2 regions of the Janthinobacterium kumbetense genome follow, and region 1 is predicted to be linked to the other one. Evidence: predicted binding sites of a transcription regulator. Region 1 holds the regulator's gene; the other holds the start of a gene.
The links. Region 1 encodes LexA, which represses DNA repair genes until DNA is damaged. Its sites were predicted from a motif close to ACTGTATNNNNATACAGT; they were not measured.
Positions count from the first base shown of each region.

Region 1 (6,232 bases):
TTCGGCCTCGTCAAGCATCTGCTTGACTTCCTTGCCCTGCGGGCTGAAGGCCGTGCCGGAGATGTCGTCGGCGACGGTAATGAGTTTACGCAGCACGCCGCGGTCGCGCACGATCTCGGCGTAGCGCCGGATGTTCGCGGCCGATGGCGTGTTTTGCGCCATGGCGTTCAGGTAAGCGAGTCCGCCCACATCATCGGCCTTGCCGAGCTGGGTCAGGGTTTCAAAAACAGTAATGACATCGGCTGGCTTGGAAGCGTTAACCATCTTGACGATTTGCTCGAAGATGATGCGATGGTCATAGCGATAGAAATCCTCCGCATGCATGAAGTCGGCGATGCGGTCATATGCGGCATTGTCGCGCAGCAGACCACCGATAACGGATTGTTCTGCTTCGATCGAATGCGGCGGAATACGGAGGGAATCCAGTTGCGGATCAGAGGGGGCGTTCATGGCGCGAATTATACCCGCTTCGGCGTGCTGGCAAAAATAAAGGGCTGAAATTGAGCGAAAAAAAGGCCACAAAAAAGCCGGGCGAACCCGGCTTTTCATAGTGCGGCAACGCTTGCGGGCCAGGCCCGCAGACGATTACGCGTTCGCGTCTGGAACGACAGCGATAACAACTTCCACAACCACGTCGGTATGCAGAGCAACCGAAACGTTGTGCTCGCCAACGATCTTCAGCGGGCCGGTAGGCATACGGATTTGTGCTTTTTCAACAGCAAAACCTTGCTTGGTCAGCGCTTCAGCGATGTCGAAGTTGGTGACGGAACCGAACAGACGGCCATCAACACCAGCTTTTTGAGCAACTTGAACGGTCAGGCCGCTCAGTTTTTCGCCCTGGGCTTGCGATGCGGCCAGTTTAGCGGCAGCAGCTTTTTCCAGTTCGGCGCGCTTGACTTCGAATTCAGCCACAGCGGTTGCCGTAGCACGACGTGCCAGGCGTTGCGGGATCAGGAAGTTACGTGCGTAACCGTCTTTGACTTTGACGACTTCGCCGAGGTTACCGACGTTAACAACTTTTTCTAACAGAATGATTTGCATAGTTCTTCTCCAGGAATATCTGACCGATTAAGCGTGGTGCAGATCGGTGTATGGCAGCAGCGCGAGGAAGCGAGCGCGCTTGATTGCGGTGTCAACTTGGCGCTGGTAGTGCGCTTTGGTACCGGTCAGGCGTGCTGGCATGATCTTGCCGTTTTCTTGGACGAAGTCTTTCAGCGTGTCGACGTCTTTGTAGTCGACTTGCTCAACGTGAGCTGCGGTGAAGCGGCAGAACTTCTTGCGTTTGAACAACGGGTTTTGCTGTTTGCGTTTTTCTTTAAGCTTGAGCTTATTTTTGTCGAACTTTTTACCGAATGCCATGTCAGGCTCCTGTATCTAAAATGCGCTAGTCAGAATTGACTGCACTAAAATCAATGATGTGAAACACCAAACTCTTGCTGTTGCGGCTCTTTCTGGCCAGGAAACCCGTGAACTGATACACCCCGCCCAAGCTTGCCTGGCTGAACCGGCCGGAGATTTCGCCAGCGGCTAGCGCGGCAACATCAAACTCGGTCAAACGGGCAATTCCTGCTTCCATCTGCTGCGAACTGTGTTGCAATACTGCATTCACAATCGGCAACCCTGCCGGGGTATAGCGCAATATTTCGCGCTCGGCAATGATGGCGGTTACTTGTAGCTGGTTCAGCGCACGATCCTGGTCAAAAATTAAGCTGCTGCTGCGGCTGGAGCGGCTGCTGGTGCTTCGGTGCGGTGGCTTTTGGCCGCGTCTTCGCGTTGTACCGATTTCATCATCGGCGAAGGAGCTGTTTCAGCTTTCTTCATTTTAACGGTCAGGTGACGCAACACGGCATCATTGAATTTGAATGCTGTTTCCAACTCGACCAGGGTCTCGTTGTCGCATTCGATGTTCAGGCAGATGTAGTGTGCTTTAGGCAGCTTTTGGATCGAGTAAGCCATTTGACGGCGGCCCCAATCTTCCACGCGGTGAACCGAACCGCCGCGGGTGGTTACGCTGGCTTTGTAGCGTTCGATCATCGCGGGCACTTGCTCGCTTTGGTCCGGATGGACGATAAAGACTATTTCATAATGACGCATGCAAACTCCTTCAGGTCGGATTGATAATCGCCCACCCCGGCGTCAAGACGGGTGTGGGAAGGTCAGCCGAAGATTATAACCGCCTTTTGCAAACGTTTCAATCATTCCTTCCACATGGGCCCGAAAAGCCCGCGCGCCACCGTGCTTTCCGTCCATGGACAAGTATTTCTTGCGAAATTCGCCCAAAACACGGAAATCCCCTTGCATAGTGAACGATACTGTACAAAAATACAGACTGTTCATATAGACAGCATTTTAGTATGCACCCACCGCTCATGATCAAGCTGACAGCACGACAAGAACAAATCCTGAACCTGATCAAGGACGCGATTGAAAACACGGGCTTTCCTCCCACCCGTGCCGAAATCGCCAATGAACTGGGTTTCAAATCGGCCAACGCGGCCGAAGAGCATTTGCAGGCCCTGGCCCGCAAGGGCGCGATCGAGATTTCTCCCGGCACCTCGCGCGGCATCCGCCTGATCGGCGCCGCCGCCGAAGCGCTGCCATCGAAGGTGCCGGCAGCGCTGCTGATGTCGCTGCCGCTGATCGGCCGGGTAGCGGCCGGTTCGCCCATCCTGGCGCAGGAAAACCTGGAAGCGAGCTACAACGTCGATCCGGCCCTGTTTTCGGCCAAGCCTGACTTCCTGCTGAAGGTGCGCGGCTGGTCCATGCGCGACGCCGGCATCATGGATGGCGATTTATTGGCCGTCAAGAAAGTCGACAGCGCCAAGAATGGCCAGATCGTCGTGGCCCGCATCGGCGACGAAGTCACCGTCAAGCGCTACAAGAAGACGGGTTCCGTCATCGAATTGCTGCCGGAAAATCCGGACTTCAAGGTGATTACCGTGTCGCCGGAAGATGAGTTTGCATTGGAAGGTTTGGCCGTCGGACTCATGCGCAGTTGGCATTAAGAGGGAAAGCGCTTGCAGCATACCTGCGAGCGCTTAATTCCCATCCAATTGAGCACATCGGCAAGACTGACTTATTTGCTTGGCAAAGGACTGGTCACCCATTGCGGCGTGTTCGCGGTACGTGAGCGATTCAATTCACTCATTTCATTTTCTGTCTGAATTTTTTTATTCTCCGCCAAGAGATACGCCTCTGTTTTGGAGTGCCACTCATCGCGCTGCGCCAAGATATTTTTTGCCAGCTCACGCCCTTCGGCACTCACCCGCGCATAGGCTGCATCCATGCGCAGCTTGGCCTTTTCAAATTCCTGCTCATTCATCAACGATTCAATATCAGAAGGAATGGCTTTGCCAGGCGGCAAAGAAGCATTCAAATTACTGACAAAGCTGTTATAGCACGCCATCCAGGCATCAACACTATCGGCCACATCTCTGATTTGACGCTTGGTTTGGGAGAATGCAGGAATCACCGGGGTAACGCACTTGACCTTACTCAAGGCAACATCCTCGCCAGCATATGAGTTGACATAGTAATCAATGTCACCTTTTCGCGCGACACGGTTAGCCATAAGGGCAAGCGCGGCTTCGGCATTCTTGTTGCCCGCCTTGGATGCCTGCCCAAACCATTGTCCGGCTTGCGCGGCATCGACAGCCACTCCTTCACCATACAAATACATCTCGCCCAAATGAAATTGAGCCTCGGCATTCCCAGCCTGAGCCAGTTTCTTGTACAAATCCAAGGCTTGCGGGTAAGCCTTGGATTGCAGGAATTTATTCGCATCCGTCAGGTCATCAGCATAGACAGCGCAAGAAAACAATAAAAAAACACTAAATACAATTTTTTTCATTCCCACTCTCCGATTGAGAAAAAGACACATATGCTTTAATTACACTTAAATGTAATCTTTTTCTCAAAAAAGTGAAACCTTATTCTTCTTCCAATGCGTGCTTGAAGTCTTCCAGCAGATCCACCTCATCCTCGATACCCACCGACACACGGATCAGCGACTCGGCGATGCCCATGCTGGCGCGCCGCTCGGCACCCATCTCATAGAAAATCGTGTGGGCGACGGGAATGACGAGGGTGCGCGTGTCGCCAAGGTTACTGGCGGGAATGGCAAGATTGAGACGATTAAGGAAATCGAAGCAGTCGATGCCATCTTTCAATTCAAAGCTGAACAGCGAGCCATAGCTGCGGAACAAGTCCGTCGCCAGCGCGTGCTGCGGGTGCGACGCCAGGCCCGGGTAATGCACGGCCGCCACTCTCGGGTCCGCCTCCAGCATGGTGGCCAGCGCCAGCGCGTTCGAACAGGTGCGGTCCATGCGCAAGGCCATGGTTTCCGCGCCGACAGCGATATGGTGCGCCGCTTCCGGTCCCAGGGACGCGCCGAAATCGCGCAAGGCCTTGGCGCGGATTTGCGCGATGCCCCACTGCGCGGGCGCCGCCTTCTTGTAATTCTCGAAAATGTTCGGATACTGCGTCCAGTCGAACACGCCCGTATCCGTCAAGCTGCCGCCCAGCGCATTGCCGTGGCCGCCGATGGATTTCGTCAAGGCATTGACCACCAGGCCCGCGCCCACGGCTTTCGGACGGAACAGGTATGGCGTCGTCATCGTATTGTCGACGATGTACAGGATGCCCTTCTCGCGGCACAAGTCACCGATCTTCTTCAGGTCGGCGATCTGCGTGCGCGGATTGGCAATAGTTTCCACGAAAACAATCCGCGTGGCCGGCGTGATGGCGGCCGCCACATTGGCCACGTCGGTGGCGTCGACGAACGACACGGCGATGCCCTGCCCCGTCACCGTTTGCCACAGGCTGTTGGTGTTGCCAAACAAAAAGGCCGACGACACGACATGGTCGCCCGCGCGCAGCAAGGATTGCACCACGGCGCCGATGGCGCCCATGCCGGTGGCGAAGCACAGGGTCGCCACGCCGTCTTCCATCTTGTTGACCTTGTCTTCCAGCGCGGAAACGGTCGGGTTGCCCTGGCGGCCATAGCGGAAACCCGGCTCCTTGCCCTGGAACACGGAAGCGAGCTGGCGCGCATCGGCGTAACCAAAGGCAACGGAAGTGTGCACGGGCTTGTGCAGGGAGCCATGTTCGATGCCCTTGCGGCGGTCGTTATGCAGGATGGTGGTGGTAAAGCCGTAGTTTTTTTTATCGTTCATGATCGCGGAGAAAAAAATGCCCGGCATCGGCCGGGCAGCTTACTTATGCTTCTGTTGTCGCCAGGTTCAGGTTCAGCTGGGAACGCGGCGTATCTTCGGGCGCTGCCGCCTTCGGATGGTGGCGCGCATATTCCAGGCGGTCCAGGTATTCCTGCGACACGTCGCCCGTCACGTACACGCCATCGAAGCACGAAGCCTCGAAGTTGGTCAGGGCCGGGTTGACGTCGGCGATGGCCTGTTTCAGCGCGCCGATATCCTGGTACACGAGGTAGTCGGCCGTGATTTCGCGGCACACTTCTTCCGTCGTGCGGCCGTAGGCGATCAGTTCGTCGCGCGTCGGCATGTCGATGCCGTACACGTTCGGGTAGATCACCGGTGGTGCGGCCGAAGCGAAGATGACCTTCGTCGCGCCCGCTTCGCGCGCCATCTGCACGATTTCACGGCTGGTGGTGCCGCGCACGATGGAATCGTCGACCAGCAGCACCACTTTATCCTTGAATTCGGACGGGATCGCGTTGAGCTTCTGGCGCACGGATTTCTTGCGCGCCGCCTGGCCCGGCATGATGAAGGTGCGGCCGATGTAGCGGTTCTTGATGAAGCCTTCGCGGTACTCGATGTTCAGCGCCATGGCCAGCTGGATGGCGGCCGGACGCGAGGAATCGGGAATCGGCATGACCACGTCGATATGTACGCCAGGCAATTCAGCGCGGATCTTTTCGGCCAGGTACTCGCCCATTTTCAGGCGCGTGGCGTACACGGAGGCGCCGTCGATGACGGAATCGGGACGGGCCAGGTAGACGAACTCGAATACGCACGGGTTCAGGCTGGCATTGTCGGCGCACTGGGCGCTGTGCAATTGCTTGTCAGCATCGATGAAGACGGCTTCGCCGGGACCGATATCGCGCACGAAGCGGAAGCCCATGCCTTCCAGGGCCACGGATTCGGAAGCGATCAGGTATTCGGGACCTTGCTCCGTTTCATTGATGCCCAGGCACAGCGGACGGATGCCGTGCGGGTCGCGGAAGGCCAGCAAGCCCACGCCGGCGATTTGCGCCACG
Region 1 is NZ_JAMQGR010000005.1:184,616-190,847, reverse strand. It holds gene NCG91_RS16420 (replicative DNA helicase) at 1-450, opposite strand, end outside; gene rplI (50S ribosomal protein L9) at 586-1,041, opposite strand; gene rpsR (30S ribosomal protein S18) at 1,069-1,359, opposite strand; gene priB (primosomal replication protein N) at 1,385-1,684, opposite strand; gene rpsF (30S ribosomal protein S6) at 1,705-2,094, opposite strand; gene lexA (transcriptional repressor LexA) at 2,370-3,005, shown strand; gene NCG91_RS16390 (tetratricopeptide repeat protein) at 3,077-3,850, opposite strand; gene NCG91_RS16385 (cystathionine gamma-synthase family protein) at 3,930-5,174, opposite strand; gene purF (amidophosphoribosyltransferase) at 5,218-6,232, opposite strand, start outside.

Region 2 (6,232 bases), on a different contig from region 1:
GCGGCATCATGGCGCCCGGCACCGACATCCTCGGCGCCGCGCCCGCAGGGCGCGTGCGGCTCAGCAGCGGCACCAGCTTTGCCACCCCGATCGTCTCGGCCATCGCAGCCTTGCTGCTATGCCGGCAACACCAACATGGGGATCGTCCTGACCCTCGTGGAGTTTGCAGCGCATTGCTGCAAAGCGCAACGCGTTGCAACACCAATGGCGAGCTAGACTGTCGCCGCCTCCTGACTGGGACATTGAATGTGCCGGGCGCCACTCAACTATTATTAAAAGGGAAAATTGAAATGTCAGACGATACTGTGATTGAAGCGAGCCCAGCCAATGCCGACACTTCCGCGCAGGCGCATCCGCTCAGCATTCCCATGCTGGAAACCCCCTCCCTGGCCAACCTTGCGGCCCCTTCCGGCGCGACGCGGCAAGGCATCGCCGCTTCCGGCATCGATGCCTCCGATTGCGGCTGCGGCGGCAGCGCCAAGGGCCCGACCCTGGTGTATGCGCTGGGCAACCTGGGCGTCGACTTCGGCAGCGAAGCGCGCCGCGATTCCTTCGTCCAGGCCATGCCATCGGACAGGAACAATCCGAGCGATCCGCAGCAATTGATCGAATTTCTGCGCGCGAAGCCATATTTCCGCCAATCGCTGACCTGGACCGTCAACCTGGACGCCACGCCGATTTACGCGGTCGTCCCCGTCGGTCCGTATGCCGACATGACCTATGAACTGCTGTTCGAGGCCTATGTCGGCACCATCGATGGCCTGGTCGTCATGAATTCGTTTCCCGGCGTAATCTCGGGCGCCGCCAGGCTGATGTCCGGCCAGGTCGTTCCCGTGATCCAGCCGGCCATCCGGGGCATGTTCAGCTGGAATGTGCCGCAGCTGATCGACAGCCTCATGGCGGTGCAGGACAGCCTGGACATCAACAGCAGCAACACGGGGGCGCGCCTGGAAAACTTCCTGAACCGCATCTATTACGACTTCCGCAACCTGGGCGTCACGGGCATGGACCGCGCGCTCAACTTCTCGGCCACGAATGCCATGCAAGCGGCGGAAATGCTGGCCAAGACCACGGGCATGCAGCTCGATACCATCGTCGTGCAACAGAGTCCCGTGTGCCGCCCGGGCTCCGAGTGCTACGACATCATCATGACCTTCTTCAACCCGGAAAACCTGCAGGTAGCCAACACGGTCGCCCGCTTCGCCGTCGACGTCAGCGATGTGATACCGGTCAGCGTCGGCGCAGTGCGCTACTGGTCGCAACGCTGACGTCAACAGCATTTGAATTGTCGGGGCTCGTGGGCGCAGCGATGCGTGCACGCGCTTCAGCATACGGTCGTTGGCGGGAAACGATCAGCACCGTACTTCGGTACGCACACCCATTGCCGTTGCCCGCGGCGGCGCCACCACAAGGAGTTTTAAAATGAACAATCTGCCATTGCAAGCCAAAGCCGTACAACGCAGCCCCAGCATCTCCGCCATCAGCCAGGGTGTCGCCCCTTCCAGCATTCCCTGCACCCTGTGCAAAGCGGCTTGCGGCGCCTTGAGCGGCACCGCACAGCAACTCTGCCTGATGGCTTGCAACGCCACCGTTTGCTGATCAAGCCAGCAAGATCGAGCCGTTCCGGCTAAGCCCGGCATGCCTGCGGGCGATGAGCTTCTCGTCGCCCGCTCCCCCTGCCGGCATCCCCCCCGACGGACGCAGGACGGCGATGCGACTCGCCACCGAACCCGCCTGTTTCGCGCAGCGCGCATGCCCTTGCGCGTGCCCGTGTCAACGCACAAGCCCGCGCCCCGCACTGCTTGCGCTAAAACAAATCCAGCTGCCCCGCATTACCCTTTTTTACTTTTGCGCCCAGCGGCGGCACCACCAGCGGCCGGCGGAACTGCGTGCAATCGAGCTGCTTGAAGCGGCCGCCCCTGCCGTGCAAGCCCAGCCGGTGCACGGCCTTTTCAAAGCGCTGGCGGATGAGATCAGCCCACACGCCCTCGCCCCGCATGCGCGTACCGAACGCGCTGTCGTAATCCTTGCCGCCACGCATTTCGCGCACCCGGTTCATCACGCGCTGGGCCCGTTCCGGGAAGTGCGCTTCCAGCCATTGCTGGAACAGCGGGCTCACTTCCCACGGCAGGCGCAGCACCACGTAATGGGCGTGGATGGCGCCCGCGTCGCGCACGGCTTCGAGCAGCTGCTCGATTTCCGGTTCCGTCACGAACGGGATGATGGGCGCGATGCTCACGCCCACGGGGATGCCCGCCTCCGTCAGGGTGCGGATGGTGCGCAGCCGCCGCGCCGGAGCGGCCGCGCGCGGCTCCAGGGTGCGCGCGATGGCCGGGTCGAGCGTGGTGACAGTGACGGCCACGGCGGCCAGGCGCCTGGCCGCCATCGGCGCCAGAATGTCGATATCGCGCTCAATCAGCGACGATTTCGTGATCAGCGCCACGGGGTGGTCGCACTCGTGCAGCACTTCCAGCACGCGCCGCGTCAGTTGCCGTTCGCGCTCGCACGGCTGATACGCATCCGTGTTCACGCCCAGGGCGATCGGTTCGGGCACATACGAGGGCTTGGCCAGTTCGCGGCGCAAGAGTTCCGGGGCGTTCACCTTGGCGTAGATGCGGCTTTCGAAGTCCAGCCCCGGCGACAGGCCAAGATAGCTGTGCGTGGGGCGGGCAAAGCAATAAATGCAGCCGTGTTCGCAACCCCGGTACGGATTCAAGGAAACATTGAACGGCAAGTCGGGCGAAGCGTTGCGCGTGAGAATGGTGCGCGCCTGCTCGTCGCTGACCTGCGTCTTCCAGGTGGGAGGCACCGCCTCCCCGGCCGCCTCATCCAGGCCGCCCACGCCCCAGCCATCATCGAAACCGCCGCGCGCGTGCGTCTCGTAGCGCCCTTGCAGGTTCGACACGGCGCCGCGGCCCTTGTGGGCTTTCAGCGATTGCGGCGGCAACATGGCTTGCCCGGCGAAGCTGTCATCGTGCTCTGGAATGATTGCTTTCATGAACGGCCCCATCAACTGTATATACGTACAGTATACTATGCCGCTGCGCGGGCAAGATCAAGGGCTGGCGTGATGCCGTTTCAAGCTTTTTCACCGTGCGGCATGACATAGCTCAACTGCTGTGCGACAAAGCCGTCAAATGCCGCGATCAGGGGAACGAAGCGGGCCGCGTCCTGCTCCAACTGCATCAGGGCATAGCACGTCGCTTCCAGGGTCGATAACTGGTCTGGCGCGTGCGCCTTGCGGATCAGGTAATGGGATGCGGGCGTATCGCGCAGGGGCAGGCGCGGCAGCTGTTGCAACGGCGGATTCAGATACAACATCTTGCGGCTCTTGCGCCAGGTGGCGTCCAGCACCACCAGCCGCACGCGGGCAAGATCGAGCAAGCTGACTGGGTCGAGCGCTGGCGGCGGGGCGATGCCCAGCGAACGGTCCCCGGGCGTATCCGGGTACAGCAACACGTTATGCTTGTCGGCCAGCAATTCGGCGAGCGTATCGGGGGCAAACTGCTCGCCCGTCAGCATGCGGCTGTTCGGCAGGCTCAAGTGCAGCAGGCGGGCACTGCCCTTGGCATTGTGCACTTCCAGCGGATGCTGCAGGATCAGCACTTCCACCGCGTGGGAAACGGGGGCGATCCAGCGGCAGATGCAGCTGGAGACGGCGCGCAGGCAGGCTGGGCAGCGCGCGCGTTTGGCTGGTTCAGCCAGGGAAGACGATGCAGCTGCAGGGCTGGCGGGATGGCTTGAGCTAAGGCTGGAGGTACGGCGGGTGGTCATGGCGGAGCGCGTTCGCGGCTGTCTTCAAGCCGCGATTGTAGCGCCCGCGCCATGCCAAGGGGGAAACTGCGCTTAAGAATCCGTGCTTAAAACTCTTCCCATTCGTCGGCGCCCGAGGCCACCGGCGCCTTCGGCGTGCGTGCGCGCACCGCGTCCGCTTGCGCCGCCTTGTCCGGCGAGGTCGCAGTCACGGCGGGTGCTGGCGCGCGGGATGCTGGCGCGCGTCGCATGGCGGGCTGCGTGGCGGGCCGCATGGCAGCTCGCGTGGCAGCCGCTACTGGCGCAGGCGCCGTCACGGACGGGCTGCTATGGGCGGCAGCATATTGCTGCGTCGCATCGAGCTTGAACACGCCCACGACCTCGGCCAGCCTGGCCGCCTGTTCCTGCATGGATTCGGCCGCCGCGGCCGCTTCTTCCACCAGGGCTGCGTTTTGCTGCGTCACCTGGTCCATCTGGCCGATGGCCTGGTTGACTTGTTCGATGCCTGCGCGCTGTTCATCGCTGGCGTCGGTGATCTGGTTCATGATCTGCGTCACGTGGCTGATGCTTTGCACGATCTCGTCCATGGTGCGGCCCGCCTTGTCCACCAGTTGCGAACCGGCCTCGACCTTTTGCACGGAATCGTCGATCAAGCCCTTGATTTCCTTGGCTGCCGCGCTGGAACGCTGCGCCAGGTTGCGCACTTCGGAGGCCACGACGGCAAAGCCGCGGCCCTGTTCACCGGCCCTGGCCGCTTCCACGGCCGCGTTCAGGGCCAGGATATTCGTCTGGAAGGCGATGGCGTCGATGACGCTGATGATGTCGACAATCTTGCGCGAGGAATCGTTGATCGAGCCCATGGTGCTGACCACTTCCGACACCACCACGCCGCCCTTGCTGGCGATCTGCGAGGCGTCGATGGCCAGCTGGTTGGCGCTGCGCGCATTGTCCGCATTGAGTTTCACGGTGGAGGTCAGCTCTTCCATGGACGACGCCGTCTCTTCCAGCGAGCTGGCCTGCTCTTCCGTGCGTGACGACAAGTCCAGGTTGCCGGCGGCAATTTCGCTCGACGCCGTGCTGATCGATTCGGTGCCGGCGCGCACCTGGCCCACGATACTCACCAGTTTATCGTTCATGTTTTTCAGCGCATGCATCAATTGCCCCGTCTCATCGCGGCTTTCCACGACGATATGGCTGGTCAGGTCGCCAGCGGAAACGGCTTCCGCCACCTCGACGGCACGCGTGATGGGACGCGTGATCGAGCGCGTGATCCAGTAGGCGCAGGCGATGCCCAGCAAGATGGCCACCACGCCCAGCGAGATCAGCAGCATGCGGCCATTTTCGTAGCGCGAACGGATTTGCGCGGCCGTTTCATCGAGCAATTTGGCTTCCAGCAATTCCAGCTTCTTCAGCGACGCCAGGTAGATGTCGCGCTTGACGGCCATGTCGCCTTCGTACAGGCGCTTGCCCAGTTCCAGGTCGCCCGCATTCTTGGCCTTGAACACATTCTTGCGCACTTCCGTGTAGGCCTTGCGCGTGCTCAATACTTCCTGGTACAGCGCCTGCTCGTCCGTGTTCAGCTCGCTCTTGCCGATATCGTTCTGGATTTCCGTGGCGCGTGCAGACGAGACCGCCATTTCCTGTTCAAACTGCTTCTGGTGTTCGGGATCGCTGACTTTCCAGGCGGCCGCCGTGCGCGCCGCGTTGACCTCGATGACCTTGGTCCACTCGGCGATCAGGCGCTCATTGCGCACCTTGACGTTGACGAGCGCATCGGTTTCCTTGCTGGCGCTTTGCATCTGCACGATGCCCACCACGGTCAGGCTGGTCAACAGGAACAGGACGGCGGCAAAACCGCCACCGAGACGTACGCCGATTTTGAGGTTTTTCATTGCGTGATTCCTATCTGAAGAAAACGATGCACAGACGCCACGAAACCGACCTACTGCTACGTACCAATATAGCAGGCATCTGCCGTGCGGCAATCACGAGCGGTGGCGCAACGCGAACGTCGCCACCGGAATGGCAGCGCGCCGCAGCGCACTACTTTGGAGCAGATTGTGAGTGAATCAGAGTGGTATTGCAAGAAATAACATGCAGAAAAGCAACAACCAGAAGGCGCTATGCCGCCACGAACGGGCGGCAGGCAAGCAAGGTCAGTTTTGCTTCACATAGATCAATTTTGACGTGTCAAAACCCAGGCCGCCGGCTTTCTCGATCAGGCGTTGCTGCAAGGCAGGGTCCATGGTGGGCGTGCGCGACAACAGCCAGAAGTACGACTTGTCGGGGCCGCTGATCATGGAATAGCTGTAATTTTGCTGGTCGAGGTCGAAGACGATGTAGGAACCATAGAAGGGGCCGAAAAACGACACTTTCAGGTAGCCCACGTCTTTCTTGTCCACGAAATACGCCTTGCCTTCCGCTTCCTTCCACTTCGCATCCGCATCCTTGTAGCCGCGGTTGAGCACTTTCAGGCCGC
Region 2 is NZ_JAMQGR010000011.1:33,338-39,569, reverse strand. It holds gene NCG91_RS23370 (cyanobactin maturation protease PatG family protein) at 1-1,268, shown strand, start outside; gene NCG91_RS23365 (hypothetical protein) at 1,423-1,599, shown strand; gene NCG91_RS23360 (PA0069 family radical SAM protein) at 1,808-2,950, opposite strand; gene NCG91_RS23355 (tRNA-uridine aminocarboxypropyltransferase) at 3,079-3,774, opposite strand; gene NCG91_RS23350 (methyl-accepting chemotaxis protein) at 3,861-5,645, opposite strand; gene NCG91_RS23345 (lipocalin family protein) at 5,910-6,232, opposite strand, start outside.
Region 2: the regulator LexA is predicted to act here: its motif matches at 3,013-3,030, upstream of NCG91_RS23360 (PA0069 family radical SAM protein).